2 regions of the Prochlorococcus sp. G4PB16 genome follow, and region 2 is predicted to be linked to the other one. Evidence: predicted binding sites of a transcription regulator. Region 2 holds the regulator's gene; the other holds the start of a gene.
What was found. Region 2 encodes NtcA, which controls nitrogen genes in cyanobacteria. Its sites were predicted from a motif close to GTANCNNNNGNTAC; they were not measured.

Region 1 (15,161 bases), 740 kb from region 2:
ATTTCATAGAGGGCCAATTCTTCTGGATCTTCAGAACCAATTCCATAACCCATCGTTGCAGCAACATAAATTTTGTGTTGCCTGTGATAGCTAAGACTCATTAGCTTTTATACTCTAATCGACCTTACGGGATGAATTATATTCTCTAAGAAGATATCTGCAAATGTCATTTTAATAAATCATAGGGGTCTTGCAGTTGATCAATATGTTCTTAAGCAGAAATTATTTCTTTTTTTCTTGACCTCTTTAAAACTGAGTAAAAAGCTAAAACACTTATCGTTCCGGATGGACCTATAAATATATGCCATATTTGTTCGCCTGAATTTGAAAGTAGAATCCCAAAAAATGTAGTAAATATTACTCCGGTGATTGGATAAATAAAGAACACCCAGTCTTTAAATCGGCTCCACCATTGCGATATAAGTAGAACACTTATTAATACTTGAATTAAAAGAGTTGTTGACTTTCCTAGTAACCAATAAGATAAAATCGCGATAATTATTAATAAAATATTGCTAGTTATGATCGACTTGTTTTTAGCTACTGAAATAGTAAAAAACGATAATCCAATAGATAGAAATGAATAAAACAGCCAATTATATATTGATGAGTGATCCACATATATCCAGGCCGTAGTCGTATGATCGAACATCTCAAACATTGAGGCAAGACCTAGTGAGATAAAGGCAAAAGGCGGTAGTAGAGGAAATCTAATTTGCTTGAATCTGTTTATGGACTTAATTCCAAGAAGGATAGGGATTAGAACTGCTTGTAGATGTACTAATAACAATAGTGATCTGAAGGTCAATGAAAGTAATTCTCAGCTATTACGAAATTAGCAACTGTATGAAATATTCCTAATACAACAACTAATATTTTTTAAAGAAACTTACCTGAGAATTAAACCAATTTTGTTGTTTAACAGAAGACACCCGAGGACGAATTAGTCGAATATTTGGAAGTTGACCACACATTCAAAAAATAATTAAAATGAATATGTTTATTCAGGATAAAATTAAGATAAAAGTAACAAGTAAATCTGTAAGAAGAAATGTACTTGATTTATCCAAATCACTTTCAAGATTGTTGCTTGTAATGGCGGCGATAGTGGTAGAGATGATAAATTTTTTTGCGGTTTTAGGTCCTTTAATAAAAACCTTTATCCAAAAGACTCTTATTATGGGACCATTGAGTCTTGTGGGTCTCTTTTTGGTATTTAGGGATTGTGAAAAAGGTCATCCAGAACTTATTTTGGAAGTAATGAGATAAGAAAATGAACTCAACTTTGATTCAAATTATCCAGAAAACTTTTGGCTGAAGATATTTACTCTTCTCTTTATTGGGGCATTTATTTATTGGGTAATGATTTCTCAAAATGCTGATAAAGTTCATGATGAAGATTTTTTACCCAATTCTCAGAGTATTTACCAATAAAAATAACTGGGTATCGTTAATGATTAAAGACTTATTTCAAATGAAAGATCAAAATGGATTTTTGTGATTGGACTGGTTGCCATTGGTGCAGGATTAACAGCAAAGAATATGATCTCCTTTCCCACTGAAGTATAAGAGAAGAAGTTGTACATGACTTTTTTGCACCTGAGGGACTACAAGGAATTTCGCCATTTTCTAGTTTTTCTCCCTCAATAAGTCAAAAAAACCTCTACATTTGAAGAAAGAAATTTTAAAATGTTTTTCTTTAATCCTTTTTGGCCTTTAGCAGCTTTAAGAATCGCTTCGTTAAAAGCAACTTCAACATTACTTTTACTTCTTTTAGTTAAATCCAACCTTCTTCGTTTGAAAGGCGGCTTGATAGGTGGACTTGTTGCACTTACACTTATCTCTGGATTAATAGTCTCCACAACAGTTGCAGGCGGTGCTGCTTACTATATTTTTCAAAATAAGAAATCAAATGATGATGACTTAGACATTTCTGGCGATGATGTGATTAATACTGAAGCAGTTTCAGCTTGATATGGTTTAGCAGTTACCTGCTAAAGATTAATAATTACTCATTATTAACTGATTTAAGGCACCTTTTTAACAAATTCAATTTAAGAAATTATTTATGTGGATATTTGTCTGAGCAACTGAATAATGATAAGAATTAAAAAATTAGATTAATAATTATCTATTGGTTTATGAACAAAGTTAGAATTTCATCTCTTAAATTGTCCATTGATTTAATAATCAAATCGGCACCTGCTTTTCTCAACTCTGCCTCATACCTGAGACGTTTCTCTCGACTTGAAGCTACATGTAAATGTGGGGGGGCAATAGCGAGACTAATGAATTTCTGGTCAGGGATCTTAATCCGAGCATTTATAACTGTTTTAACATCTGCAACAGTATCTCCAATGTATGCAATTGGAGGATTGGAGAGGCCTAAATGTTTTTTTGAAAGTTTAGAAGAAAGTGAAATAAAACCTGTTGGATCCGGTTTTTCAGGCGCTTCACCCATTGCAATTAAGGGAGCAGAGGCTAAGCCGAGCCTCTGCTCTAAGACGAATTTCGCTGATGGCAATTCAGCTCCACTTACAAAACCCCAACCAATCTTTCGTTGAGTTAATTCCTCAAAAAGTGTATGTTTGACTAATAACGTCTCATCTTTAATGAAACCTGACCATTCACTAGAGTCATGGTTTGGATCTCCACCAAAATAAAAGTTGTCAAAGCATTCAATTAATATTTTTCTAGACGGGGCTGAAAAAGAAAGATTGTTTTTTTGTATATGTCTATTAATCATTTCTAAGCTCAAATCCCAATCATTGTTCCAGCACCCCTCACTTTTTATAAAATCAATATCTTCTATCGAGGGTCTCCATCCACTAAAAAGATTTACAGTTTCTTGGATAGCCAATCGATAGCTGTTGGTTACGTCACGAATAACCCCATCTATATCAAATAAAATTAGGCCAATATTATTCATCATTGAGTTTTACTTTTAATTAAAAATGTTCAATTGAATCTCTTTTTTAGTTGAAGTTTAAGCTCTAATTCACGATCTTTAAGTCCTTTTTCATTTTTAATAACTCGATTGCCGATCCAGGCAATTCCCATCCCAATTATCGCAGGTAAACTGATTGCTGAAAATCTTGTAATGTTTTTCATTTATTCTACTGGATAATGAAAAAGATTTTGTTTGAGTCTTCTTTGAAGTTATCAAGCAATTTTGAAAATTGAAATATTAAGTAAATTTCAATTCGTTTTGGTTCTTCTTAAATCTCTCCATAAACACGCCATCAAATAGAAATAACCAGCTAATGCAATTATGAAAAATGATGTCATCAGCTTTGCTCCGCAGTGGACATTTGAAAAATTGAAGCAGAAGTAATTACTAAAAGGATTGCAAATAAAATTAAGTGATATGGAGTAATCATGATTTGAACCGTAAGGGCAAGATGAATCTAACCAACAAACGTGTTCCATGTCGTAGTGCAATGCATATTTTTTTGGGGTGGTTACACCAATATTGAGAATATGATGTAAAACCATATTGAATAAACTGGAATGCAATGGTTAGTTTCCTTTTCTTAATACTTAAGCCAGTGCTGTTTTTGATGTTGAAAAAATTTTTCAAGAAACAAATGAAAGCTTTTATTATCAATGCAATTGAGTGGCTAGTTCTTCAAACAGACAATGACTTAGACGATAAAATTCTTGCCAAGGTAAAAAGTGGAATGAAATTAGGTGTCGTTTGATCAAATGCTTGAGCAATTGCTAAATGGATTTAATACATTGACTCCCTGTAAAATACATTTATGGTTTTGTTGTTACTTGACTGCAAACTTTGACTGAACAATGCGAAACCAAGTGGTCACCCACAGAAGAACAAATCGTTAACATTATTATTCCAGCAATGCAGGGAACTGCTCAGCAATACGCTAAGTATGCTAGTGAACTCCAATGTCCTCCTTCATTTATTGCATTAATGCTTCGAGATATTGCTGATACTTTTGAAGATAATGTAGTTACAGGCGGAAAAGGTTGTGATTGTTGTTAAACCACACTTCAATTCGTCTACTAATCAAAAATCAGCAAGTTAATTATGCAGTTGTAACAAAAAGGCATTTTGTTGTAAAGTTTTTAATTGCCAATTAAACACAAGTAACGAGGAATACCCCAGCTTTTAGTGTATTGCTTGCCTTGTTCCTCGCATTGCGACATGTTTTTTATTTTTTTTTCTATTCCTTAAGTGCTTTTTTGAAGGATCACCAAAAACCTTGGCTTGGCATTCATAGCTGTTAAAAATAAAGCCGATAGGAAAATAATAAATAGCGTTTCATAGATCTTCTTTATCCTGAATTAATTGACGTTTTGGGGGGATTTCCTTCTTTTTACTCGAACTAGTTTGCCCTTCCTAAACAAACCGACCTTTAGGGTATAGATAATTCCTGGTTATGTTATCGACTTGATTTATTTTTTAAGAACATTTAGCAAAGACAGTAATTAATAAAATTACTGATATTAAGCTTTTATTCTTAATTCTTTCCTTTTTCGATCCTAACAATAGGTGTTATTAATTATATTCTGCAATAATAGTTTAACTATTTTTTGGCTGATTATTTTTAGTAGTTATGGACAAATGGATTCCGTCCCAAAAGCAAAAGTCAGGTTTAATAAGTAGAACATTCGAATTCTTTATTGATGAATTAGATAAATTGCAGGATGAACTTGATTGCCCAGATGAATTCATATTTGATTTCCTTGAAGTTGTGAAAAATCGTTGGTCACAGGATAGTTGTCATTCTAAGGCACGGCAGCATAAAAGAGATAACCCAAGCTCCTACTGAAAATGCAAGATGAAGGATGGCTTGTAAAAAAAGATCGAGTCTGGGCAATGAGATTTTTTAAAGATAAACACCCTGATGAAAACGGAACTGTTTTTATTAGGGTTCACTACGCTAGCTGCAGGCTCAGATTCCTCCACGGTATTACTCCTCATGTTCAGTTACATGAAAGTGAGAAGTTAACTTATGAAAAAGCAAGATACCTATGGAGGTCGTCAGTGGAAACAGAATGGGAAGTTTCTAAGCAACCCTTATGGGAGACCTCTTAATGCTTAAAAATATTTAGCCGAATTATCTCTCAATGTGATATTGTCAAAAAATGATTTTGAGAATTGAGTATATACAACTAGATGGTTTTGTATCATGATGAACTACATACACCATTCATGCCTAAGATAATAGTTTTTGTAGCAAACGCTACAAAAACGTTCAACTTGCTACATGGCGAGCCGCATCTCGATTTAAGCCAAGGAACGGGGACTTAAATCAACATTCGGAGTATGGATGATGACAACTCTTCTTTATCGCGGACATAACTATGTTCAGCACAAAGAGCAAAAAGTACAAAAAGAATGTGTTGAGCTGACTTACAGGCGTAATCACTACAACACGTGCAGAAGCGATGCTAAGTCTGAGCTAAATACCCAATTGGCTTATCGCGGTAATTGCTATCGGCATTAGTTAATCACTTTTTTCTAAAGCCCTGCGAGGCAGGGCCATTTTTTTGCCTAGATTATTTTTTCATGGATTGAAAAGCCATTAATTCAATCAAGGTTGATTATTGTCAGCCCTCATAAATTTTGCATGTAGATGCTGTTGGATGGTTACTACATTCTTTGTTCCAAAACTCATCTCTAGTTTCACTTGGAACAGTGTAAGAGAAGTCATGCATTGTACGAATATCACTTAATGCATTTTTGATCATGTTGAAAGGAGTTCTTAGTCTCATAACCCTCCATATCGGTATATGTATTTTCTAATCGATCTTGCTTGATTTATACACCTCGGCTTTTACTCAAGTATAATTAGCTATTATTTGATAACGAATCAAAGAAAAGAATTATTGGAGTAAAGCCTATGTTTAGCCTTATTCAGTTAAGAAATATAGTTTGTGGTTCTTAGCATTCAAATAAACAATTGATTTGCTTATTTTCTAATTGATTTTGTAGTAATAAAAAATCTAGAAAATAAAGATAAAAAATGCTGTAAAATCTATTACCAAGCCAGACAGAAGTAATCCTCTTCTATGGGCTTTTCATAGCATTTACCCCTTCATTTTTTTCAGAAATATATTGATAGTTTGGCGAGGAAATATTGCCTCTAAAAATGAAAAAACGGTCTGTGCAGACTCAGACCGTTAGCAGATTACTTCTTTCTTATCTAAATACATAATTTAAGTTAGTGCGATAGTAAGGAATACCCAAATAATTTGATTAAGGAAAATCCTAGTCTAATTAATTGGAAAGAGGACTGATAAAGGAAGGTAGCTCAAATTGTTTTTGGAGTTTAAACAATGTATTCACTTTATTTTTTAAAAAGAAACCAAAACCAAGGTCAATAAAAATATATAGAAATAGGGAGTAGCAAAAAACCACATAAAAGATCAAATGACATATGAATGTGTCTATGAGATCAGATTCTTTTTCATTAGTCGTTTGTTCTCCCACATCTATCTTGGGTGACTTGAAATCACTTATTGAATTAGTTGCTATTGACTCAACCCACCCAAACTGAGCTAATTCTTGATCGATTATTTTTAGCGCTGAAGTCATAAAAAAGAAGAATTTTCAAATATTTACCTTTTTATCGTTTAAAAAATCAAGTTCTAGCCCAACGTTACATTTTTTGTTTTTTTATCTAATATTGCTTGAAGACGAACACATTATTATTCCAGTTAATTTCTTCCATTGCATCTTTGCACTGCAAGCATATTTGCATCCGAATGATTCTTTTCTGATTTCCAAATCTTATTTGAAGTTTGACCTATACAAACAACTTCTGCTGCATTTTTTATTCCTACTGGTACTTGAGTTAAAGCCAAGATTATCAAGGCCAAGCCTGTTCCAGGGGCATGAATATTTAACCTAAAGCTTTTGAGCCAATTTTTCTTAGGCATTGATCAATTCCTTTTTAATAATCCTTTATAGCTAATTTTGTTATGTATGCTTGATTTGAATTAAATGTCTCAAAAGCAAAAGACGAAAATTTAATTAAAAATGTTATTCCCAGAAATTGAACCTAAAGCACAAGGGATGTTAAAAGTGAGCCATCTTCACTCAATCTACTGGGAAAGAAGCGGCAATCCAGATGGATCAGCTGTCTTGATTCTTCATGGTGGCCCCGGGGGTGGGAGTAGTCCTTCCTATAGAAGATATTTTAACCCAAAGAAATTCAACATTATTCAATTTGATCAAAGAGGGTGCGGTAGATCTTCTCCTCATTCTGAGTTAAAAGAAAACGCGACACATTATTTAATTGAAGATATTGAAAAATTAAGACAATTCTTAAAAATTGAATCATGGCATGTCTTTGGGGGGTCATGGGGCTCAACATTAAGCTTGGTTTATGCCATTCAGCACACTGAAAAAATCTTAAGTCTTACTCTTAGGGGTATATTTTTGTGCAGAAAAACCGAATTAAGTTGGTTCTATCAAAAAGGTGCAAGTGAGATTTTCCCTGAAGAATTTGATCTTTATCAATCTGTTATTCCGCAAAATGAGAGAGGTGATTTGATTAATGCTTTCTATAAGAGATTAACCAGTCAAGATAGGTCTGAAAGATCCAAAGCGGCACATGCTTGGACGAGATGGGAAATGTCAACAAGCTTTCTCATGCCAAAAGAATTATCCATTAAAAAAGCTGCAAATGATAATTTTTCAGATTCTTTTGCCCGTATAGAATGTCATTATTTTGTTAATAACATTTTTTTAGAAGAAAATTATATTTTAAATAATGTTGCTAAGCTTAAAGATCTTCCTGTTTCGATTGTTCAGGGAAGATATGACGTTGTTTGTCCAATGAGAAGTGCATGGGATCTTAATAAATCATTGCCCTCTTCAAAACTTTATGTAATCGATAGTGCAGGACACTCAATGAAAGAAATTGGAATTTCTATGAAATTAATTGAGTTGACTAATGAGTTAGCTAATTCCTCCTCTAACCTCTAAGCATCAGTAGCTTTTACTTGAGCTAATGTTATTTAATTTTTACTACAGCTATTAGAATTACAAGAAAATCTTTTAAATCCTTTTGTTGATTTATTCTTGCTTGTTGTCTTTGTTTAAATCGCCAATAGCTTTTACTGGGAACTTCATACCCTGTCTCCATACAGCTGTAATTATTAAAGCAATGAAGGCAATAATGGGTATGAATCTAAGTACCTCCATCGTGGAAGGTTCGGCAACTAAAGATTTAAAAGGATCACTAAGAGATACGGGAACGACCTCGTATGAATTTGCTAGTTCATTTAGATCTACTTGCATTTTTCTTGATGGATTGTTTTTGAACCCTATAAAAAAAAACCGCGTATTTTCTTTCGACTCGTTTGTTTGTGATTTGTATGTAAAAAATACACCTAAATATGTAAACAAAGTTAATCCTTCGGGTGATTTAAGTTTTATTAATCCGCTTCTTTTGATTTATGGAGACTCAAATTAAATCTATATTTGAGGTCTATTTTTTTTTTGAAAATTTATTTGGTCAACTCTGAGAGGAGAAAGAATCAAGAAAAGATAATTTACTTAGATCAACTGTTAAAGATATTGCTATCATTAAGTATTTCCAACTTCTTCAGATTCTTGGTTAATATTTATTCTTTTTATTTCGCTTCTTTGTAAAAAAACTTCTGACTCACTTTCAGACTAAAGCTATTAGAGGAGAGGTGTAATTTCCTTTTCATTTAATAAAATGAATTTTTCTTTTGAAACGGCTTTGATTCTTCGCCTTTTAAGCTAAAGCCAGTTCATGGCTATTTCAGGTATTTTATTAGCAGTGAGATTATTTGCATTTGAACTGAGCAATTACTTGTTTAGTGAAGGTCTTCACGAGAAGAGTTATATGATTGGCTGTCAATGAGTTGGTTTTAAAAGTTCGATATCTAGATGCCAACTTCCATTAACATTTAAAAACTCTCAAACACAAGGCACCTTAAGCTTTCAAGTTTACTTTTATTAAGTTTGTATTTTTTGTACTTGATTCAATGTCAATGGATTAATTTACCGATTGATAAATCTTTTTCAGTAGCTAAAAAAGTTTAGTTGCATATCTATATGACAAGACCTCAATTTGCTGCACCTCCTTTACCGAAAGGCTCAACTGAGGTGAAAATTATTGAACGAAGCTGGGGCATTGAAAGGTGTTATGTAACACCAGACGGTGAGGAGGTTTGTACACCAGCTCCATTCCTAACAAATCATCGAAATCTAGATTGGACTTGCTTTGCTTAAAGTTTCTAGTCAAGGATAATTTAATAACTGGTCAAACCCAATTTTGATTTTTTCATAATCCGTTTTTTTCTTCTGACACCTTAAAAATTGATGAAGAACCTGTTATTAGCAAAATTCTGAACATGATTGCATGGTATGGATAGACATTTTAATTTCGCGTTTAAAGAAATTGGTTAGCCTATAAATCGTATGTTGTAGTGCAATGCGAATGTTTTAGGGTACTTTCACCCATGCATTGAACTTTTGGATGACTTAAAACATATATACGAAATTGATTTACTAACAACATGAAATTGTTTACTCCATTCAGCATTCCTAAGGCTGATATGACGGCTCTTCCTAAACGAAAAAATAAAGCCACACCCAAAAAGGCACACTAAAAATACCAATAACGTTCAATGGTACACTTGTTCTATTGCTGGGTGATCATATAAACAGGATGGTTGGATTAGGGAAGTAAATGGACAGTAGATATTGAGGTTTCGATATGATTGGGAGAGCTGGGATCAAAACCCTAAGGTTTGGATTGAGAGGGGCAGGCTTGTATCAAATGGACCCCCACTTAAAAAAATCGAAAGAGGATGAGAAGAGAGTTGGCGATAGGTCTATGGAGGGAATTATTGTCAACTGGATGGAGACGTGTTGCCCCACAGTAGGATTAATAATCAAAATGATGAAGTCCCAGATTTTCCAAGGTAAGTTAGTTTTTATATTTAATTTTTTTTACTTCAAACGAAAAAAATCAGTCCAAAGTTTGATTTCGCAGGCTACTTAATGTATAGATTTTGAACATCTCCTCACTATTTAAAAGTTTATTTCTTAGATTAGATTTTTAAATAAGCAAATAAGTATGACTTCGGACATTGAATACTATAAGCAACTATCTAAAAAAGTTAGTACAAAGCAAGATAAAATTAATTTCTTTGATCAAAATCAAAAGGCATTTTACGTAGATATTTATTCTGATAGTTGGTCAAAGATGATGGAGGAATATGCTAAAGTAGAGAATCTAAGTTCAGAGCAATTAAATAAAATTGAGGAAATGAAATGGATTGAGATGCCTGAAGTTTTAAAGCTTTTTGCTTATGATTTCTGTATTCTTAATGGATTTGTTTTTACTGGAGTAGGAAGTAAATAATACTGATTAATCTGGGATTAATAAATATTCAGGTGCTTATTCATGTGAATTATTTACCTCATTTCGTTTTAAGTAGATTGATTATTTTCATTGTGATTGGCTGTGGCAATACTTCAGATGCTTGCCGCCTCCGCGTTCATTGAGTTTTAAATGATATACGCACAAAGTTTTTGATTCTCTAGAAGATACAATTTATTATTTCTTTTTGCCCTTTTGCTTTTTGGTTCAAATCCGTCTTTAAAGTCTATACCGGATTTATTAAACGAGCCAAGAAGTGGGAAAAAGATGTTCCAATTAAAGCAGCAATAACAAATTGAGATATTTCATGATTAGCAAAAAATTTTCCTTCCAGTGGCTGAGTAATAGTAGCAAGTTCCATCAGCCCCGATATAGAACATACGGTTTTTATATTTTGACTTTGAAAATTGATCAAGTCTTCTTTCATGCATGTCGAAGTTTTTTGTATTTAACTCTGGATTCCGTTCTCTTTGTTCATTGGTTCCCTCTTCTACATTCCATGCCAATTTTCTTATGAGCCAAATTGCGCAAATAAAAAAAACAATAATTAATAAATTCATTGATTTCATAAGAGAAAAGTTGTTAGCAATAGTCCCTCAACTCTCTCCATTTATCTAGGCCTGCTTGAAGATTCTCCATTTCAGTTTTAGAACCATTTATTTTAAATGCTTTAATCAACGACTCCGTAGCTTCGATTCCATAGGTAGCAGCTTCTCTTTGCCTTGCACAAACTCTGTCTCTGGATCCATCTTTTAAATCTGTCTCAATTTCTTTTAGTATTTTGCTTGCTTTCTCTTGCTTTTGATAAAAATCAATTAAATACATCTCAAATTCCGTCTCAGCATTAACTGATATGACTGAAGATAATAAGAGAACCAAGGATATTAAGAATAGAGGAAATAAGCGTTTCATATTTTCATAATGGCGATCTTGCTAATCTTCACAACCTACTTATATGCAATGTCATATGTGGAACCCAAACACGCAGCACGTATCAAATATTAAAATGATATTTACAAGAAATCAGATTATTTCTACCTCTCTTTTTACTCGTAAACCATTGGAAATGAGTTTTTTTATTTATTTTGCTTCATAGTATGCTTCGCTAGTTGATAGATATTTAAATGAACTATATCAAAATCCCTTGTCAATGACATTTGCGTTTGTGGTTTATACTTTCAAGACTAATACTTTGGTTGGCAATTTAGTATGAAGATACCTTCGATAAGTTTAAAGGAACATTTGATGTGTCCATGAAAGACACTTTCCCAGGGATAAAAGAATTAGCTTAGAAAGAGAGTTAAGCATTAAGAGAGGAATACTAAGAATAGATAGTGCTAGTGAAAAGGTGAATAATCACTTTCATGTTCTATATGTGAATCAGATGAAATCCAAAAGTTAAAACTATCATTAAAAAGGGGCTTAAGTGGCCCCTTTTTAATCGTCTTACGATCAGATTTTACTAGTAGTGATTTGATCTCTCACGCAGCTAATAGTTCTTCCTCCTCTGGTGATATTTGAGTTATTGACTCATCCATTTCATCACTTCCCTGTATCTCTAAAGAAATAACGTTTCCTGATTCTGGGCTTGGCTCGATATTTTGCTCGGAAGCTATTTCTAGACTGGGTTCCATTTTTACTGATGAGCTAATCTCAGACAGAACCACTTGTGTTAGCTCAGCTTCTTTAACAACTTGAGACCATGGGTTAACTGTTGCTGCAATGAAGTCCCGATTTGCTTCTGTTTTGTCTCCACGGGTGATGAGTAAGAAAGGAAGGGCAACGGTAAACAGACAAAAAATGGCTAGGAAAAAGTTGGCAATGGCCATTTCTCTACCAGGTTCAAATGCTGCTAGAAGCATAAAAAGAAAAGCAATTTGTATAAAAATTCACTTACTTTTTCTCCTTAAGCCATACCTTCGCAAACAAACTTAATCGAAAAATTTATTATGTTCAAAATCAATGATTTTACAGGGGTATTTGAAATGGATTTTTTGTGTATCAGTTAGTGATGTCTCATTCTGTCATTAGACGATAAGCAAAATCATCAACCCTCTTCTGATTCACTCCATTATCTCCAACTCCTACTCTTGATTCTGATCTGACTTGAATAATACCTTTTTCTGGAATGGCTTTGAGCAGTAGATCATCGGTATATCTTCTCCATTTTGTCTTCGCTTCTGCATGAATAAATGAATCAGTTTTTTCGACTATTTTTGTTCTGGCTGTTTCAGAGACAATTTTGGTTGCTTTTTTAAAAGCATTTTCTAAATCATTTACTTTAAAGTCTTCTCTCACGCAGTGAGTTATGACAACACACTCTGGCAGATCAGTTGTTATTGCATTTGCTTTATGGGGGGTTATCAGAAGAACAACAAGAATTGAAAAGAAGAAAGTTAAAAATCGATTAATCATTGATCCAAAAGATCTAGTAGATAAATTTAAACCATACAAATTAATATATCTTAGGTAAAAATTAAATGTGATTTTACTCTAGGATTTTAGGGATTTTTGACTTGAAATTATATCTATCAAAGCTTGAAAAAGAATTAGGGATACTTAATGATAAAAAGAATTTTCTAAAACCATCTGTGTAATTTTTTAACTTGCTAATTCATTTCCCCATTCTTTGTGTTTTCTATCTAAATCTACTATTGAATTTTTTTGAGCATTAAGTATTAGTAAGCGATGAACTAGCTCGATTTTGGTTTCAGTTACCTCTTCTGAGTAAAACTTTAGAGGTTGTTCTCCAAGCAAATTGTCGCCGCTCATTAAATAAAATTTTAAATCATTGTTTTTTTAGGACGAAATCAAGTGTAAGCATTGGTTTTTAAGGTTTTTTTTCTTTTTGCGTTACATCACTCTTGCTGGTTGTCCCTACCTTTACCATCCATTTGTCAAGAGTAGAGGTGGTTATTATTTTGTTATTGTCTTTTGTGTTGAATCTCGTTACCTCAACAAGTTTTAGCCTTTTAAAACTGATGGTTTGTAACTCTCCAGTTCTTCTTTCCATCCTGGCAAGTTCATAACAGTTAGTTCTTTAGTTTCTGTTTGATTTAGTAATGCATCCTGTTTTTCATTCCGAATTTATTGGTCTTGATTGGCCCATCCTCTCAATTGGTCACATCATTATGTTCTGGTCTTTAACTGTAAGACTTGATTGGTCTTGGATTCCGTTAACGGATCATGAGAAATTATGTGGTTCTAAAGGTGACGCATACCGAGCTCAAGTGAATTTATTGGAGAAAACTTTTCAAAATAGCTAAATCAAAATGAAATTACTTCTTGTTTTACCTATATCCTTTTGCTTTTTATTTCCCTCAAAAATACAAGCATCAAGAACTGATCAAGTTAGTTCCGTTTGTGAAAGTTTTGCGGCCGGTAAAATCGATGCCGCAAAAACCTTAAAGGCTTTAAATCTAAATATTGATGATTTTTCAATAGGAATAAATAATACTGCAAAAATATTTTGTGCGTAGTTTTTGAGTTCTTTTTGTGATTTATAACTACTACATATAGATAATTCTTTATTTTTGACTATGAAATTGTGGATGAAAAAAAAGTTTATGTTCACCCATATGATATGGACTTAAGTACTTCTGGTTATATTATTTATTCTTCATTTATTAATACTACTTAAAAGAAGGGGTTCAAATATTGATTTAGGAACAGTATTTTCATCTGATTTGAAATTGATAGCACATAATTAAACAGACTTATACACTTGTGAAATAATATTTAAAATGCAATATACTGATGTAAAAATGCATACCCAAGTAAATGTAATTTCTAATTTTCCTTAATTCTCATTCTCACTAACCAGACATGAATATCGCTCAATCATCGCCTTTGTATGAATATTGGAATTCTGCTCAAGACGAGAATGATGAAAACAAGAGACTATTAAAGCTTAATTCAAAGGAACCTGCTTCTAACCTTTTTAGGAACGAACCTTATAAATGGGAGAATCTTTATCGAAGTGTTCTTAAAAACGTTATTAGTGGAGATGATTCATCAATAAAAGGATTAATGGTTTTGTTATCTACAATCAGTAAAAGGGAGAAAGATTTAGCCCTTAACTCTCTTGAGGCTTTGTTAGATAAGCGTATAATTAATAAATTGAGAAATGAAAAATATCAGGATATAAAATCTAGTAAAAATTTTTATACTGCCTTTAGAATATTGTTGACTATTTTTATCAATCCATATGATTTAGAACTTAAAAAAGAACCAAAACATCTTTATGAAAAAACAGGAATGTTTTTTTATAAATTAAGAAAGATAATTTTATCTAATAAGTGAGATTTAAATCTCTGGTAAAATTTTAATCTTAATGGATAACTATTGGAGAGAAAATTTTTCTATTAATTTTCTAAGTTGTTCTGTTCGAGAGTTTTTTTGTGGTCTGGCATCATCAAGTACTGCTGCACAACATAATTGCCATGATGAACCATCTTTTAATTTCAATTCTTTAGAAATATTTACTGGAGCAGAGGTTAAGGAAGTTATTTCATCTATATGCTCGAGGGTCTCCCACAGTTCACTCTCCAAGAAATCTAGTTCAACTTTTGATAGGAGGTTTGTTGCTATAAAATCTTTGATTAAATCTGTAAGCTCTAAAGACATTTTTCAATTTAGTGTAATCGACAAAACCATAAGTTTAATGAAAGAGCAGTTTGTAAAAAGTCATTTGATTTGAGGATAGCACTTATTTAAATTATTTTTTTACGAGTTGATTTTCAAATTTCATTCTTTAAGACTTAACTAAGA
Region 2 (15,161 bases):
CTTGAAAAGCTATTTCCATCTCTTTCATTAATTCCTTTTCAACCTGTGCATCAGCATCAGCAACTTTTCCTATAAGCCTTTCTCCTAAGCGACCAATTCGCTGCCTTACAACCTCTCTGGCATTAGTCACCTGAATGATTAGCAAGAATAACAAAGCAACTGAGCAAATCTTATCTGCAATAGGGTTCTAAAATCTCCTCAAGGTCAAAAAATTGATTTGGTGGAATTAATTTTGATAATGGCAGTATCGTTTTACCCCCGCCAAGTTTTACTTGAATCGCCTCTAGACCTTTTCTAGCGGCAAGATTTGCACCTTGATTAAAGCTAGCCTGACATTCAATAGCTAAGTCCTTTGCAAGGCCAGCGTCGCCTAGATAAAGGTTCCAATTTCCAACCTGAATAAATAATCTGTCAGCTATTGAAATCGCTAGCTCATTAATTTGCGATGAATCCATAGAAGTGATCATGAAAACATAGTTTTCTCTATTATTAGTGAACTTATATATAGATTGGTTACTATCTCAAAATTAAAAAACTAATGGAATAATAACTTTTTAAGTTTCATGATCGTATTTCAATGAATTTTCAAGGCCTAGATATAAACATATTTTCTTATTCTTTGGGAGTCAATCTGATATTGTTTTTTTATGCGCCTGTAGCTCAGCGGATTAGAGCATCTGACTACGGATCAGAGGGTCGGGAGTTCGAATCTCTCCAGGCGCGTTTAAAAAATTTGTAAATCCTTATATAAACAGAAAATAAGAGAAAGTTTTTTCTCATTAGACTAAACATATGCCTACTATCACATCATAAATAAAAGAAAAAAGTGACTATTAAATCTCCTTTAATGGAATGTGATCCAAGTATTGCGAAATTAATAAACAATGAATTATCAAGACAAGAAACTCATTTAGAACTTATTGCGAGTGAGAATTTCGCCTCAAAGGCAGTAATGGAAGCACAGGGATCAGTCCTAACAAATAAATATGCTGAAGGTCTCCCTAACAAACGTTATTACGGTGGATGTGAGCATATCGATGAAATTGAACAGCTGGCTATAAACAGAGCAAAAAACCTTTTTGATGCCAACTGGGCAAATGTCCAACCACATAGCGGCGCACAAGCTAATTTTGCAGTTTTCTTAAGCCTTCTAAAACCTGGTGACACAATAATGGGAATGGACCTCTCTCATGGAGGACATCTCACACATGGTTCACCTGTAAATGTCAGTGGCAAGTGGTTTAAGACATGCCATTACGAAGTTAATAAAACTACCCAGATGCTTGATATGGATGCAATCAGAAAAAAAGCAATTGCAAATCAACCAAAACTAATTATTTGTGGATTCTCTGCGTATCCACGGGAAATTGACTTCCAGGCGTTTAGATCAATAGCTGATGAGGTAAATGCGTATTTATTAGCCGACATAGCACACATCGCTGGTTTAGTCGCAAGCGGACTTCACCCAAGTCCAGTCCCCTTTTGTGATGCAGTGACAACAACGACTCATAAAACACTTAGAGGTCCAAGGGGCGGATTAATTCTCTCTAACAATGAAGAGCTAGGGAAAAAACTTGATAAAGCAGTATTTCCAGGGACCCAAGGAGGTCCTTTAGAACATGTAATTGCTGCTAAGGCTGTGGCATTCAAAGAAGCTTCTCAAGCCGAATTCAAGCTTTATTGCAAAAGAGTGATCTCTAATGCGCAAGTTCTCTCCAATCAACTTCAAAAACGAGGTATTTCAATCGTAAGCAAAGGAACTGACAATCATATAGTTCTTCTTGACCTAAGAAGCATTTGTATGACAGGTAAAATAGCGGATCAATTAGTTAGTGATATCAAAATAACTGCTAACAAAAATACTGTACCTTTTGATCCAGAATCACCATTTGTTACTAGTGGGCTAAGGCTTGGTTCAGCAGCTCTTACTACTAGAGGTTTTAATGAACAAGCCTTTGAAGATGTTGGTAATATCATCGCAGACAGACTGCTTAACCCAAATGATGAAAACATAAAGGAAAAGTCAATCAAAAAAGTATCTGAACTTTGTAATAAGTTTCCTTTATATAGTGAGAACATCTAAGAAGATTACTATTACAAAAAAAAATCAATTTGGAGCAGAGATTTTATGCATTGGGAGTGAAATACTTCTAGGAAATATTGTAAATACTAATTCTCAATGGATAGCAAAGCAGTTAGCAATTTTAGGAGTAACACATTTTAGACAAACTGTTATTGGAGATAACCCTTCCAGGTTAAAAGAAGCAATACTTGAAGCATCTAATAGATCTGAAATTCTAATAACAACTGGTGGGCTTGGACCAACTCCAGATGATATAACAACAAAGGTAATTTCTGACGCGTTTCAAACACCTCTAGAATTAAGAAATGATATTTTGATGGACTTGAAAAACAAGTTAAAAGTTAAGGATGGTAAATTATCTGAAAGCCAAAAGAAGCAATGCTTAGTTCCTAAAGGTGCTAAAATTATAAACAATCAATTAGGTACAGCTCCTGGTATAATATGGCGCCCAAAAGAAAATTTTACAATACTTACTTTCCCTGGAGTTCCAAGTGAATTAAAAGAAATGTGGATAAATGAGGCCAGTAAATGGTTAATAAATAATAATTTCTCAAGAAAAATCATCTCTAGCAGAGTTTTACATTTTGCAGGTATAAGTGAATCATTACTAGCAGATAAAATTGCACATTTACTTAAAGAGAATAACCCTACTGTTGCTACTTATGCTAACACTGGGGAAGTAAAGGTTCGAATCACAGCCAAAGGAAATAATTTAGATGATGCTAATAGATTGATAAAACCTATTGAAAAAGAATTAATTCAAATCACCGGATTAAAATGCTTTGGAATAGATAATGAAACTCTTGAAGAATCAGTACTTAAATTATTAATAGAAAGGAAAGAAACTATTGCTGTTGCAGAATCATGTACTGGAGGTGGAATAGCTTCTAAATTAACAAGAATTTCTGGATCTTCTAAAATTTTCCATGGAGGCGTCATCGCATACAATAATTCAATCAAACAAAGAATATTAGGTGTCCCTGAAGAAATAATTAATACCTATGGTGCAGTTTCAAAGCCAGTAGTCGAATCAATGGCAAAAGGTATCCAAAATATATTCAAAGTTAACTGGGCTTTATCTGTCAGTGGAATTGCAGGACCAACTGGAGGAAACGAATTAAAACCAGTTGGACTGGTCAATTTTTGTATCAAGGGCCCAAATACCCTTATCTCATGGGAAGAAAAATTTGGATCTAATAAGACAAGAGAAGATATTCAAAAATTAAGCGTTTTAAATGCTCTTGATAGATTACGTTTATCTATAATCATGGAAAGATGAGTCCTTATTATTGGATTTGAAAGTTGAGTTCTGGAACCCTCTACGACAAAGTTTGGAACTTCCATCAGGTGAAAGAACTACCTGGTGGATCAACGCAACTTTTTGTTGGTCTTCATTTGATACACGAAGTTACAAGTCCTCAAGCTTTTTCTGCTCTTAATGAAAAAAACCTTGAAGTCAAATTCCCTAAGCTAACAGTTGCAACAGTTGATCATATAGTTCCAACAGTCAACCAGCAGCGTCCTTTTACTGATCCTCTCGCAGAGGAAATGCTCACTACTTTAGAAAAAAACTGCAAATCTCATGGAATAAAATTTCATGGCATTGGAAGCAATTCTCAAGGAGTAGTCCATGTTATGGCTCCAGAATTAGGATTAACCCAACCTGGGATGACGGTAGCTTGCGGAGATTCACATACCTCAACCCATGGAGCATTTGGAGCAATCGCATTCGGTATTGGAACAAGTCAAGTTCGAGATGTCCTGGCCAGTCAAAGTTTGGCAATGAAAAAATTAAAAGTTAGAAGAATATGGGTAGATGGTTCATTGCAAAAGGGAGTTTACGCAAAAGATCTCATTCTCCATATAATTCGTATTCTAGGAGTCAAAGGAGGAGTCGGATTTGCGTATGAATTTGCAGGGCCTGCAATAGAAAAACTTTCAATGGAGGGAAGAATGACCATATGCAATATGGCTATTGAGGGAGGAGCTAGATGTGGATATATCAATCCAGATGAAACTACTTTTGAATATCTTAAAGGGAAAGAATATTCTCCCAAAGGTCAAGAATGGGATAGAGCTATTAATTGGTGGAAAAGTTTAGTGAGTGATTCAAACGCTAAATTCGATGATGAGATTCAATTGGACGGATCATCTATAGAACCTACAGTTACTTGGGGTATAACTCCTGGTCAAGGTGTTTCAATCAAAGAAAAAATCCCAAATCCTGAAAGGCTGCCAGAAAGTGAACAACAAATAGCTAAAGACGCATGCAGATATATGAACCTAGAACCAAATCAACCCATAGAAGGAACATCAATTGATGTTTGCTTTATAGGTAGTTGTACAAATGGAAGATTAAGTGATCTCTTAGAGGCATCGAAAATTGTTAAAGGCCATAGAGTCGCAACTGGAATCAGAGCATTCGTTGTGCCTGGTTCCCAAAAGGTTGCTAAGGAGGCAAAGCAAAAAGGAATAGATGAGATATTCCTTAAAGCAGGTTTTGAATGGCGAGAACCAGGTTGCTCAATGTGCCTAGCAATGAATCCAGACAAATTAGAAGGAAGACAAATAAGCGCTAGCTCAAGTAATAGAAATTTCAAAGGTAGGCAAGGGTCTGCTAGTGGAAGAACCTTATTGATGAGTCCAGCTATGGTTGCTGCTGCTGCAATAAACGGAAAGGTTACTGATGTAAGAAAATTACTCTAAGAGTAAAACTGAAAATAACTTCCTTATCTATAAATGAAACAAGAGTTCCCAAAAGGTGAGATCAAATCAATCAAAGGTCGCAGTTTTGTAATCATTGGCGACGATATTGATACCGACCGAATCATTCCTGCAAGATTTCTCAAATGTGTAAGTTTCTCGGCTTTAGGAGAACAAGTCTTTGCAGATGATAGAAAAGAGCTAAAAGGTAATCACCCATTTGATCTGGATCAAAATAAAGGAGCTAATATTCTTATTGTTAATGATAATTTTGGATGTGGTTCAAGTCGCGAGCATGCACCACAGGCTCTTATGAGATGGGGAATAAGATTAATCATTGGGGAAAGCTTCGCAGAGATTTTTTATGGAAACTGCCTTGCACTGGGTATACCATGTTTAACAGCATCGAAAAAAGAAATAAATAAATTACAAAATCTAGTTAATAAAAAACCGAAACAAATTTGGGATTTTAATCTTAAAGAAATTACATTTTCTAACCAAATAGAAAATTTAAAACTAAATATAGAAGAAGGAGCCTACAAGATGCTTATATCAGGAAAATGGGATGCGACTTCTCAACTACTAGAGGCAGAGAGAAGCATCAAGAATACAGTCAGAAATCTACCTTATTTGAACCATTTTAAATCTTAAATCTAAAAAACTTCTTTTACAGAATTATCAAAATTAAATCCATTTAGACGAAAATATACCCCCCCTCCATAAGTATTCGGATGATAGTAAATTCCAAATTCATATGCTCTTTTTTGCCATAAAAGACCTAACTTAGTATCATAATATTCACCATATTTTTCTGAGCTCTTATCGATATTTAAGTTAGAAACAATATCTAAAATTATTGGCCCATATATTTGTTGCATTAAACTTATATTTAACGTTTTCAAATCAATTGCATTGTCAAACTTAAATGGACTATTTCCAGATTTAATTTTCAAACCTGGCATAACAGAAAGTTTTGTAAAGTCAAGAAAATTATTCTCTAATCTACCTAATCTAATTTCGGGACCAAGACTAAACTTGAGAAAGCCCTGATTATTACCATCCTCATATTGAAAAAAGGCTGCATTTATATTAGTTTTTAAAACTAATTCAGGGTAAATTAAAACAGGAGATAAAAGAGTATATTTCTTTTCATCAAGATTATTTTTATTCCCCTTCCATATCTGATATTGACTATCTAAAGAAGAAAAAATACTAGATCGCCAAAGACTCGCCATATCACTATTTTCAAGTTTTTCTGCTTCGTATTTAGCGGTTCCTAGCCCTATGTTTAAGTTATTTAATACTTCACCAGCTTTAAAATTATAAGACTTTTCGATAAATCCACCATATGCAGTTTTTATTTCAGTCTCGCCGATTGAGCCATTCCAAGCTCTAGATCTATAAGTAGTAAAAATATTAAAATTCACATCTTCTAAAAGAGGCATTTTAAAATCCTTACCAAAAGAAGATGAGTGTCTTAGTCCACTAAAAAACCTAGTTGAATTTAAAGTACTTAAATCATTATCACTATAAAATATCCAATCTTTATAATGTGCATTAAGTTTAAAATTCATACCAAATAGATCATAAAAACTAATATCTTTTTTATCTTCAATTTTGTTGTTTTTATAACTATTTGTTTTACCCAAAATAGCCCTGTTAATTAAAAATTGAGGCTGAAAATCAAGTTTTATATTATTAAACCTTGTAGTTTCACTTCTTCTAATCAAGACTAGACCATCTCGATCTTTTCCGTCTATTATCAAATCAAATTTATTTCTCTTTTTTTTCTTCCCTCCAAATGATCTTTTACCTAGGAAGATTTTAGTTCTACTCTCAAGAATTAGATTTGTTTTAGAAGAAGTAATAAGTAATTCACCTCCCTCCTCTTCTGCAATGACATCTATACCTTCAAAAGAAATTTGATGTGGATCAAAAGGATCATTTGTAAAATTTATTCTATTAGATTTCCAACCATTTTCTTGAATTGTTATTAAATCAGACTTGAATCTCCAACTATTAATTGAACCTATTGATTTGTTTGATCTAGTGATTTTATTTTGGGGTAGATTAATATTTCCAAAAGAAAATTCAATTCCATCATCATAAGAATTTTCTCCATTAAATTTATTTATCGATTTTTTTTCCTCAATAGAATTTCCAGAATTGGAATCAACTCTCAAATCATCTAATACATTCTTAATATCTAATATCCCAAATGCCTCTTTAATAAATCCTTCTTTATTTAATAAATTAAATTGAAATTGATTGCCTCTAAAATATTGACGTCCCTTGCTGAATCTAATATTTCCCTCCGCAGATAAAATACCAGTTGATTTTTCATATTTTAAAAGGTCTGATCTTAAGACCCCTCCATTTATAATGGCCTTAACATTACCCTCTGCTAAATAAATATTCTGATCAAAATCATATTGTTTATCAGAAAAAATCCTTAAGTTTAAAAATATATTTTCTTCTTTTGATTTTTCTAAAGGTGATTTTTTACTGCTTTTACTTAAAGTACCAACAGAAAAGTCATAATGTTCAGCTTTATGTAAATTGCCTACATAATTATTCTCTTCACTAATAGCTATCTCAAATAGAGACAGAAAAGTATTAAACCCTAGAAAACAAAGGTTTAGAAGCAAAAAATATCTTTCTTTCGCCGCCAAATGAGTTAAGCCGACGAAAAGATAATAACTAATAAAGAAATTACAGGAACTTTCTTAGTCCAGTAATTAGCCTGTCATTTTTTAGTCTTGAGGACTTTCTAAATCCTTTCTATTTGGTGTCCTTGTTGGATCACTTGCCAAGAAACCAAATAAAAAGATCCCGACAAAGAAAAAGACGACCGTATAGACGGAAATCTTGAGGGCAAGCATGAATACGAACTATCTAAATAGAGCTTAAACCTATCCTATGAAGTCAATAACTCCAATCAAAAAAACAAAGGTGTTACAGACTTTTGGAAATAGAGAAAATCAAGATCAAGGTAATAAAGCTAGAAAAGCCAATAAAACCAAGGGAAATTCATAAAAAGATCAAGATTGATTCAAATTCAAATTAAAAAAATCCATAACTTTCTTTTATTTTTTTTTTGATTTTCCTAGTTTTTCAATTTATTTCAGAACATATCTCTCAAATATCATTTTTTTTAGGACATTCCATCACAAGTTTCTACAGTCTCTTCTCCTTTGGGACAAGTTCCCATACAATAGCGGGACTCATACAAATCTGAGCTAGAGAAACGACATGGGACAAAAAACAGCACTTGGATCTTTGCTGAAATCTATTGGCAATTCTGGACAAGGAAAGGTTGTTCCTGGTTGGGGAGCTGTACCAGTAATGGCCTTTATAGGAGTTTTACTTTTGATTTTCTTAGTTATTATGCTCCAAATTTATAACCAGTCACTTTTATTACAAGGATTTTCGGTCGACTGGAATGGCTGAGTTGAGTAAATTCTAAATACTAGTGGTTCGCCCATGAATATTTTTGGGGTTGGCTTGCCCGAAATAGCTGTTATTGCTGGATTAGCACTTGTTATTTTTGGTCCAAAACGTCTTCCTGAGCTTGGGCGAACTATTGGAAAAACTCTTAAAGGTCTGCAAAGCGCCTCTACTGAGTTCGAACGTGAAATCAAAAATGCCATGAAAGAAGACGAGTCTTCAAATGAAAACATTTTGGACAAAGAAAATTAATTTATCCAAAACTAATTAGATATATCTCAATCATTAGGATCAAGAACGATTTTTTATTTGTATGTCGCCCGATAACTTGAAATTATTAGTTGGCTTAGGTAATCCTGGAGCTGAATATAACAAAACCCGTCACAATGTAGGATTTATGGTCTTAGAGCAACTAGCTAGTCAAAACAATTGCAATTTTCGTGAAAGCAAGAAACTCTTCGGCAAAACTTGCGCATATGGATTAGGTGCTAATAAAACTAGACTTTTAATGCCTAATACTTATATGAATGGAAGTGGAAAATCGGTGCGCTCAGCAAAAGATTGGTTTAATTTAGAAAATCATCAATTGATAATCTTAGTAGATGATATGGATCTTCCTCTTGGGAAAATCAGAGTACGCTCTAAAGGTAGCTCAGGAGGGCACAACGGATTAAAAAGCATTATCAATCATCTTGGCTCTACTGAGTTTAAGCGATTAAGGATTGGGATAGGCCCCCCAAGTGAAATTCAAAAAGAGAGGAAATCTAAAACTGTTTCGCACGTTTTAGGTAGCTTTTCAAAAAACGAATTTACAATATTAAATTACATCATTCAGGAAATTATTAGTTGTTTTGATTTAATTACTTCTAATAATTGGGACAAGATTTCTACTCGACTTAATTCTTTTAAACCTGAAAATTTATAACTTCAGAAAAATGAATACCAAACCATCAACTACTGCATATCTTCAGATTCACAAGCAGTGCTTTAATAAAAAAAAAGTTGAAGGAATTGTTCGAGCCGGAGATTTTGAGTGGAATTTTATTTGGGCTTTCAATCATGGGCAACTTTTTATAGAACCTCCACTTGGTAGAGCGCTAATAAAAGATGCTTTAGAGCGTTACTTAGTAAAAGCGGATTATAAACTTGAGTCTGGTGGAAATTACATTTTCACAGTTAGGGCCAAATTTTAATATCTAATTTATTAGGCCAAATGAATGTATATTTTAAATAATCTTCTAATAAAATCAATGCGACAACTGCATCAAGATTATCAGGAGGGAAGAGCATTTCTTTTGGAAGCCAACGAATGAAATAATTTGGAGGCCAAATCTCCCAATATCTAAACCTTGCCCTTAGTGTTGACCCTGTTTCATTAACATATTTAATATTAAAAATATTTTTTTGTTTTAATTTTTTTTCTATATACTTACAATTAGTTCCATCACCAACTATTATTTTATTAATATTATAGTTTTCATTCCAAAATGATACTAAATCAGAAAACTTATTTAATGAAGATATTCCTGCATCAATGATTTTTCCAGATTTAATATCAGCTAATAATAAGCCACACTTTTTATTCCCAGGATCTATGGATATATAAAAACTCATTTAGTTTTGTTTCTTAAAACATTTTCTAAAGATTGTAATTCTAATGATATTGAAACTTTATCTGCACTTTGACTATTATCAAGGGCCCTCGCAATAATTTTAAAATCTCCACTTTTTCTACTAACTAGATATTTACCTAAATTATTAATTTGATTAGCATTGATTTTCAAATCAGAGCTTAATGACCCTCTTCTCCTAACCTCAGCCAAAGTTGAAGCAAGTAAAAGATTGATCTTTTTACTGATAGATTCAGAATCAGAATTTGATAAATATATATTTTCTAAGGCAATAACTTCTCCTTGTCTTGTAATGATTTTATTTAATGTGACTTCAGGGAATGCATAAACATAATTCTCACCTTTTAATATATTTCCTGCTGATTTAATACTAACAACCCAACTTTTATTATCAGCTATTTTACTTTCCAGCTTCTCAATATCATCTTTACGGACTAATAATATTCTTCGATATTTTGATTGATTTGTTTTTACTAAGTTAAAAGCATAAAAATTTGCTTGCTGCAATAGACTTTCTATAAATTTTTTTGTATCAATATTTTTGTTTATTTTAATAGTCTTAGTTGCTAAAGTTTGACCACTTCTTATTACTACATTTCCACTTCTTAAAGCATATAAATTCTTTTCTAATTTTTTTAATTCTTTCTCACTCTCAGTGATCTTTGAACGAATACCCTCTAATTGAAATAGTCCAACCCTTAAATCTCTATCAAATGCAACCATAGTTGCAAATGAAATAGCACTAATAATACTACCTGTAAAAACAGTTATTAAAACAGCTGTACTTTTAGGTCTTAATTTAAAAACACTTAAACGCGCTTTACCAACTCTTGTACCTAGACGATCTCCTAAAGTAGAAAGTATTCCACCTAGGATTAAGATTAATAGAATTTTCAGCCAGGCTGTCACAGCAAGAAAGAGGAAAATTAATCAAACCTCCTAAACCTTAGTATGTAATGGCCTTCAATTAAATCTTTTTGCTAACGCAATCGGATCAAATATAGTTATTTTTTTCCTATCTATTGCCAATAATGAGGAACTTTTCAACTCACCAAGTAATCGTGTAATAGTTACCCTAGTTGAACCTATTGCTTCAGCTATAGCTTGATGAGAAAGTCTTAAGTCAATTGTTACTCCTTTTTCACCTGGTACACCAAAGTCCCTGCAGAGAACAAGCAAAAAGCTTGCCAATCGAGAGGACATATCTCTATGAGTTAAGGTTTCAATCATCGTTTCAGTTTGAAGTACTCGACTTGATAAACCTTGCAGAAGTAGTAATCCAACTGAAGCATCTTGCTCAATTGCATTTCTCAATGAGGTTGCTGGGGCAGAAACAAGTTCAACACGGGTAAATGCAACAGCATGATAAAAACGATCTGATCTATTTCCTGTTAATAAAGATAAAACTCCAAAAAGACTATTCTCTCTCAACAAAGCTACTGTAATTTCTTCACCTGTTTCATAAACCCTACTCAATCGAACTGCACCTCTCCTTATTAAATACACTCTTTCGGCAGGATCACCAGGAAAAAAAATAGTTTTTGACCTGTCTACGATTTCAGTTGAAACCCCGTCAAGAGATTTAATTACATCCAAGAGAGTCTTGCTTGGCGGTATAGAAGATGATGAATTACCATCCATCGGGCTATTTCTTGGGTTGTTGAAACGAGTAAAGCCACGATAAGAAGTGACCATATTTAATTTATTGTTCAAAGAACATTAATAAGTTGATAAAAAACGATATGTAGCCATGGCGACTTTTTTGAAGCTAGGTCTCCAATCCAAGCCTGCACTTACCTGAAAATTCTATCTTTTGACGCTCAAAAACCTAAGGAGCTATGGAAAAAAATTTAAAAACTACATTTTTTGTCCTCACATGAATCATTTATGGACCTTGAAAGTAATGAGAACCAAGTATTGTTGTTTCATACACCACAGATAGTGTTGAATTTGTTGATTAGAAATTTTATACCGCTAGATTAATTTAAAACATCCTGATAAAAATTGAGATGAATGCAGGAGTTAGCATTAATGCTCAAAAGATGGGGGCATCGTCATCAACTGAGACTTCTCTAAGGCCTAGCCCCAGAAGAAAGCCTTTACGACTAGTTGAAACTCAAGGTCAATTCCAAATCCACACTTCTACTTTTAGAGGTAGTTTTTCTGTTGTTCTAAGTGAGGCAATTAGATCGGCCGGATTAGGAAGCCAAGTTTTAATAGCTCAATTTTTGAGAGGTGGAGTAAATCAAGGACCCAATGGAGCGATAAATCTCTGTGGAAGACTTGAGTGGTTAAGACCAGCCATTGAAACCTGCTTACCCGAAAAAATATCGGAAGAAAATTTATGTTTAAAAAGAAAGTATGAAGAAAAAGCCATAAAAGAACTTTGGGAATTTTGTAAAGCTCGTTTACTCGAAAAAAAAATAGATAAAATCGTTCTTGATGAAATAGGAATGGCTATTAGCCTTGGTTTCATTGAAGAAAATGATTTAATTTTCATGATCAATAATCGGCCATCATCCACAGATATTATTCTTACAGGGCCATCAATCCCGCCTAAAGTAACTGAAATGGCTGATCAAATTACTGAATTACGCTGCAATTAAATGTTAAAAAACGATCGTTGGATTTCTGAACAGGCTTCTTTAGGAATGCTTGAACCTTTTCAAGAAAAGCTTATAAGACATCTTGAACCTGAATCAGAAAAATCACCTGTTTTAAGCTTTGGTTGCTCATCATATGGATATGACTTGCGTCTCTCTTCTAAAGAGTTTTTGATTTTTAGGCATGTCCCTGGCACAGTCATGAATCCTAAAAAGTTTAATCCTGATAATTTAGAACCTACAGAATTAAAAGAAGACGAGGATGGTAAATATTTTATTTTACCTGCTCACTCTTACGGCCTTGGGGTTGCATTAGAAAAAATGAAGGTACCACCAAATATTACTGTTATTTGCCTTGGTAAAAGCACTTACGCCCGCTTAGGAATAATTGTAAATACAACACCTGCTGAAGCAAGTTGGGAGGGTCATCTAACCCTTGAATTTAGTAATAGCTCCGGAGCAGATTGCAGAATTTATGCCGATGAAGGTATTTGTCAATTGCTTTTCTTTGAGGGAGATCCTTGTGAAACGACCTACAGTGATAGGAAGGGAAAATATCAATATCAACAAGAAAGAGTAACTCTAGCAAAGGTTTAAGAATGGGTTTTGTTCAATTAATAACTTTTACACCAGACGCTGAGAAAAGCATGGCATATATTGCCAGGGTTAGTAATCCAAAAAATCAGGAAAATGATGACTTTACTAAATTAATTCGTTATTGCATTAAAAATGAACATTGGAGTGTCTTTGAGCAAGCTTATATGACTTTGCAAATAGAAACTACTAGAGGAATTGCAGCACAAATATTAAGACATCGATCATTTACTTTTCAAGAATTCTCGCAACGCTATGCCGATAGCAGGCAATTAGGAGAAATTCCAATACCAGAATTAAGAAGGCAAGACAATAAAAACAGACAAAATTCCATCTCAGACTTACCGGAACAAGTTATTAATACATTTAACGAAAAAATCAAGCAACAGTTCAAGAGGAATAAACAACTTTACGAAGAGATGTTAGAAGCTGGAATTGCAAAAGAATGTGCAAGATTTGTACTCCCACTTGCCACCCCAACAAGGATTTACATGACAGGATCATGTCGATCGTGGATTCATTACATAAAGTTAAGAACTGGACATGGAACACAAAAAGAACATATGGACATAGCCCAAGAATGTAAAAATATTTTTACACAACAATATCCAGTGGTTTCATCCGCTTTGAACTGGCTAAACTAGTTATGAATTCTGGGACCTTCTAGTCTAATATTATTATTATTATTCTTAGAAATTAAGTTACTAGAATTTGAAAATTTAGTTAAAGATGGTAACTCAGAGTTATTAATTAAAGCAAGAAAGATTTCATTAAGTTCACTATACTTCCTAACTCCTAATGAAAAACCCTTAAATTCACCTTTATCGTCAAAAAAAGTTAATTTAGGAATACCGTTGACTTCATATTTATCAATCAAATCTAACCACCTAGAATTATCGACATTAAGCAAAACTATATCTATTTTATTTAAATTTTGTTGTTCAGCTTCAATCATATAAGGAGCCATTTCTTTGCAAGCTTCGCACCAATCCGCATAAAATTCAATTACCGTGGGTTTTCCATTTGACAATGCTATATCTGGTTCAAGAGATTTCTTCGCCATTTGATCAAGCATTTTACTTGCTTTAAATCCACTGCGGAAAAAGAATAGTGAAGCAACTAAAAAAAGACTTAGAAAAACTAAAAGAATTTTCTGCAGGAAGCCAAGATCTTCATCTCCATTTGTTTTATTAATCATGAGTTAAAAATTTATACTAATAATTATATACATAAACTTTAAATTGGAACATATCATATTTATCAATTATAAATTCATTTAATTAATGAATAATAGATTATTTCTAATATACATTGCTCTATAAATTGGCAAATCTTTCTTAAGTGAAAATAATTCTCTATCTGTTTTAACATTATAAGGATTCTCATCAATGAATCTTTGATCTCCTAAATCTTTACTATTAAAATATCTGTTTTTATCAATCGTATTGGTCATATATTCAAAGAGTTTGAATATATCACTTTGAATAAATATTTCTCCATCCTCACTCATAGATTTAGCAATTGAATTTAAAAGATTTGTTTTTAAAACTCTTCTTTTAAAGTGTTTTCTTTTAAACCAGGGATCCGGGAATTGAATAGAGACTCTTTTTAATTGACCATAATCTAAATCTGACAACCATTCATCTAGACTGACATTTACATTACAAAATAAAAATTTTAAATTATTCAATTCTAATTTCTTTCTTTTTTTCTCACATAAGCTAACAAGAGGTTCTCTTATCTCAAGCCCAACAAAATTCCAGTCAGAATATTTTTTTGCTAATTCAATCAAAAATTCACCTTTTGCAGATCCAATATCTAAATGAATTGGATAATGAGATTTCCGAAAAAGAACATTCTTACTTGGAAGTGATAATGGTAACTGAAAAAATTTGCTTAGAGGATTTACATGCTGTCTCACAGAATGAAAGCTGATATGAATAAATCAGATTATTATATTAGCAATTCAACTAAATTTTTCAGAAGATAGTCTAAACGCAAGCAATTTATAAATTTTTAATTGGGGTATATTAATTATCTTGTTTTGTCTCTAGATAATCATAAACCGATCTGTGCTCTTTGTTGATTGATAGAGTGATT

Region 1: the regulator NtcA is predicted to act here: its motif matches at 5,198-5,211, upstream of AC6EIZ_RS02900 (DUF4278 domain-containing protein).

Annotation. Positions count from the first base shown of each region.
Region 1 is NZ_CM186289.1:463,365-478,525, reverse strand. Features, by position in the region: gene AC6EIZ_RS02945 (hypothetical protein) at 1-101, opposite strand, end outside; gene AC6EIZ_RS02940 (hypothetical protein) at 212-808, opposite strand; gene AC6EIZ_RS02935 (hypothetical protein) at 991-1,269, shown strand; gene AC6EIZ_RS02930 (hypothetical protein) at 1,690-1,974, shown strand; gene AC6EIZ_RS02925 (TIGR01548 family HAD-type hydrolase) at 2,132-2,932, opposite strand; gene AC6EIZ_RS02920 (hypothetical protein) at 2,959-3,111, opposite strand; gene AC6EIZ_RS02915 (hypothetical protein) at 3,791-4,003, shown strand; gene AC6EIZ_RS02910 (hypothetical protein) at 4,578-4,793, shown strand; gene AC6EIZ_RS02905 (DUF1651 domain-containing protein) at 4,796-5,059, shown strand; gene AC6EIZ_RS02900 (DUF4278 domain-containing protein) at 5,295-5,471, shown strand; gene AC6EIZ_RS02895 (hypothetical protein) at 5,575-5,715, opposite strand; gene AC6EIZ_RS02890 (hypothetical protein) at 6,245-6,562, opposite strand; gene AC6EIZ_RS02885 (hypothetical protein) at 6,685-6,906, opposite strand; gene pip (prolyl aminopeptidase) at 7,007-7,957, shown strand; gene AC6EIZ_RS02875 (hypothetical protein) at 8,048-8,272, opposite strand; gene AC6EIZ_RS02870 (hypothetical protein) at 9,059-9,235, shown strand; gene AC6EIZ_RS02865 (hypothetical protein) at 9,414-9,596, opposite strand; partial or broken gene AC6EIZ_RS02860 (DUF1651 domain-containing protein) at 9,710-9,891, shown strand; gene AC6EIZ_RS02855 (hypothetical protein) at 10,086-10,373, shown strand; gene AC6EIZ_RS02850 (hypothetical protein) at 10,703-10,960, opposite strand; gene AC6EIZ_RS02845 (hypothetical protein) at 10,974-11,270, opposite strand; gene AC6EIZ_RS02840 (hypothetical protein) at 11,873-12,253, opposite strand; gene AC6EIZ_RS02835 (DUF1499 domain-containing protein) at 12,408-12,806, opposite strand; gene AC6EIZ_RS02830 (hypothetical protein) at 12,993-13,163, opposite strand; gene AC6EIZ_RS02825 (hypothetical protein) at 13,222-13,404, opposite strand; gene AC6EIZ_RS02820 (hypothetical protein) at 13,454-13,657, shown strand; gene AC6EIZ_RS02815 (hypothetical protein) at 13,664-13,870, shown strand; gene AC6EIZ_RS02810 (hypothetical protein) at 14,217-14,693, shown strand; gene AC6EIZ_RS02805 (inward rectifier potassium channel) at 14,733-15,017, opposite strand.
Region 2 is NZ_CM186289.1:1,692,065-1,707,225, reverse strand. Features, by position in the region: gene AC6EIZ_RS09630 (hypothetical protein) at 1-130, opposite strand, end outside; gene AC6EIZ_RS09625 (DUF3181 family protein) at 171-455, opposite strand; tRNA gene AC6EIZ_RS09620 (tRNA-Arg) at 650-723, shown strand; gene glyA (serine hydroxymethyltransferase) at 848-2,083, shown strand; gene AC6EIZ_RS09610 (competence/damage-inducible protein A) at 2,070-3,362, shown strand; gene leuC (3-isopropylmalate dehydratase large subunit) at 3,386-4,789, shown strand; gene AC6EIZ_RS09600 (3-isopropylmalate dehydratase small subunit) at 4,823-5,437, shown strand; gene AC6EIZ_RS09595 (DUF3769 domain-containing protein) at 5,440-7,458, opposite strand; gene AC6EIZ_RS09590 (photosystem II reaction center protein I) at 7,540-7,668, opposite strand; gene psbH (photosystem II reaction center phosphoprotein PsbH) at 8,039-8,236, shown strand; gene AC6EIZ_RS09580 (TatA/E family twin arginine-targeting protein translocase) at 8,270-8,485, shown strand; gene pth (aminoacyl-tRNA hydrolase) at 8,547-9,158, shown strand; gene AC6EIZ_RS09570 (DUF3146 family protein) at 9,169-9,426, shown strand; gene AC6EIZ_RS09565 (RuvC family protein) at 9,410-9,847, opposite strand; gene AC6EIZ_RS09560 (DUF3084 domain-containing protein) at 9,844-10,773, opposite strand; gene ntcA (global nitrogen regulator NtcA) at 10,828-11,505, opposite strand; gene AC6EIZ_RS09550 (cob(I)yrinic acid a,c-diamide adenosyltransferase) at 11,874-12,470, shown strand; gene dcd (dCTP deaminase) at 12,471-13,064, shown strand; gene thyX (FAD-dependent thymidylate synthase) at 13,067-13,705, shown strand; gene AC6EIZ_RS09535 (thioredoxin domain-containing protein) at 13,702-14,259, opposite strand; gene trmB (tRNA (guanosine(46)-N7)-methyltransferase TrmB) at 14,338-14,982, opposite strand.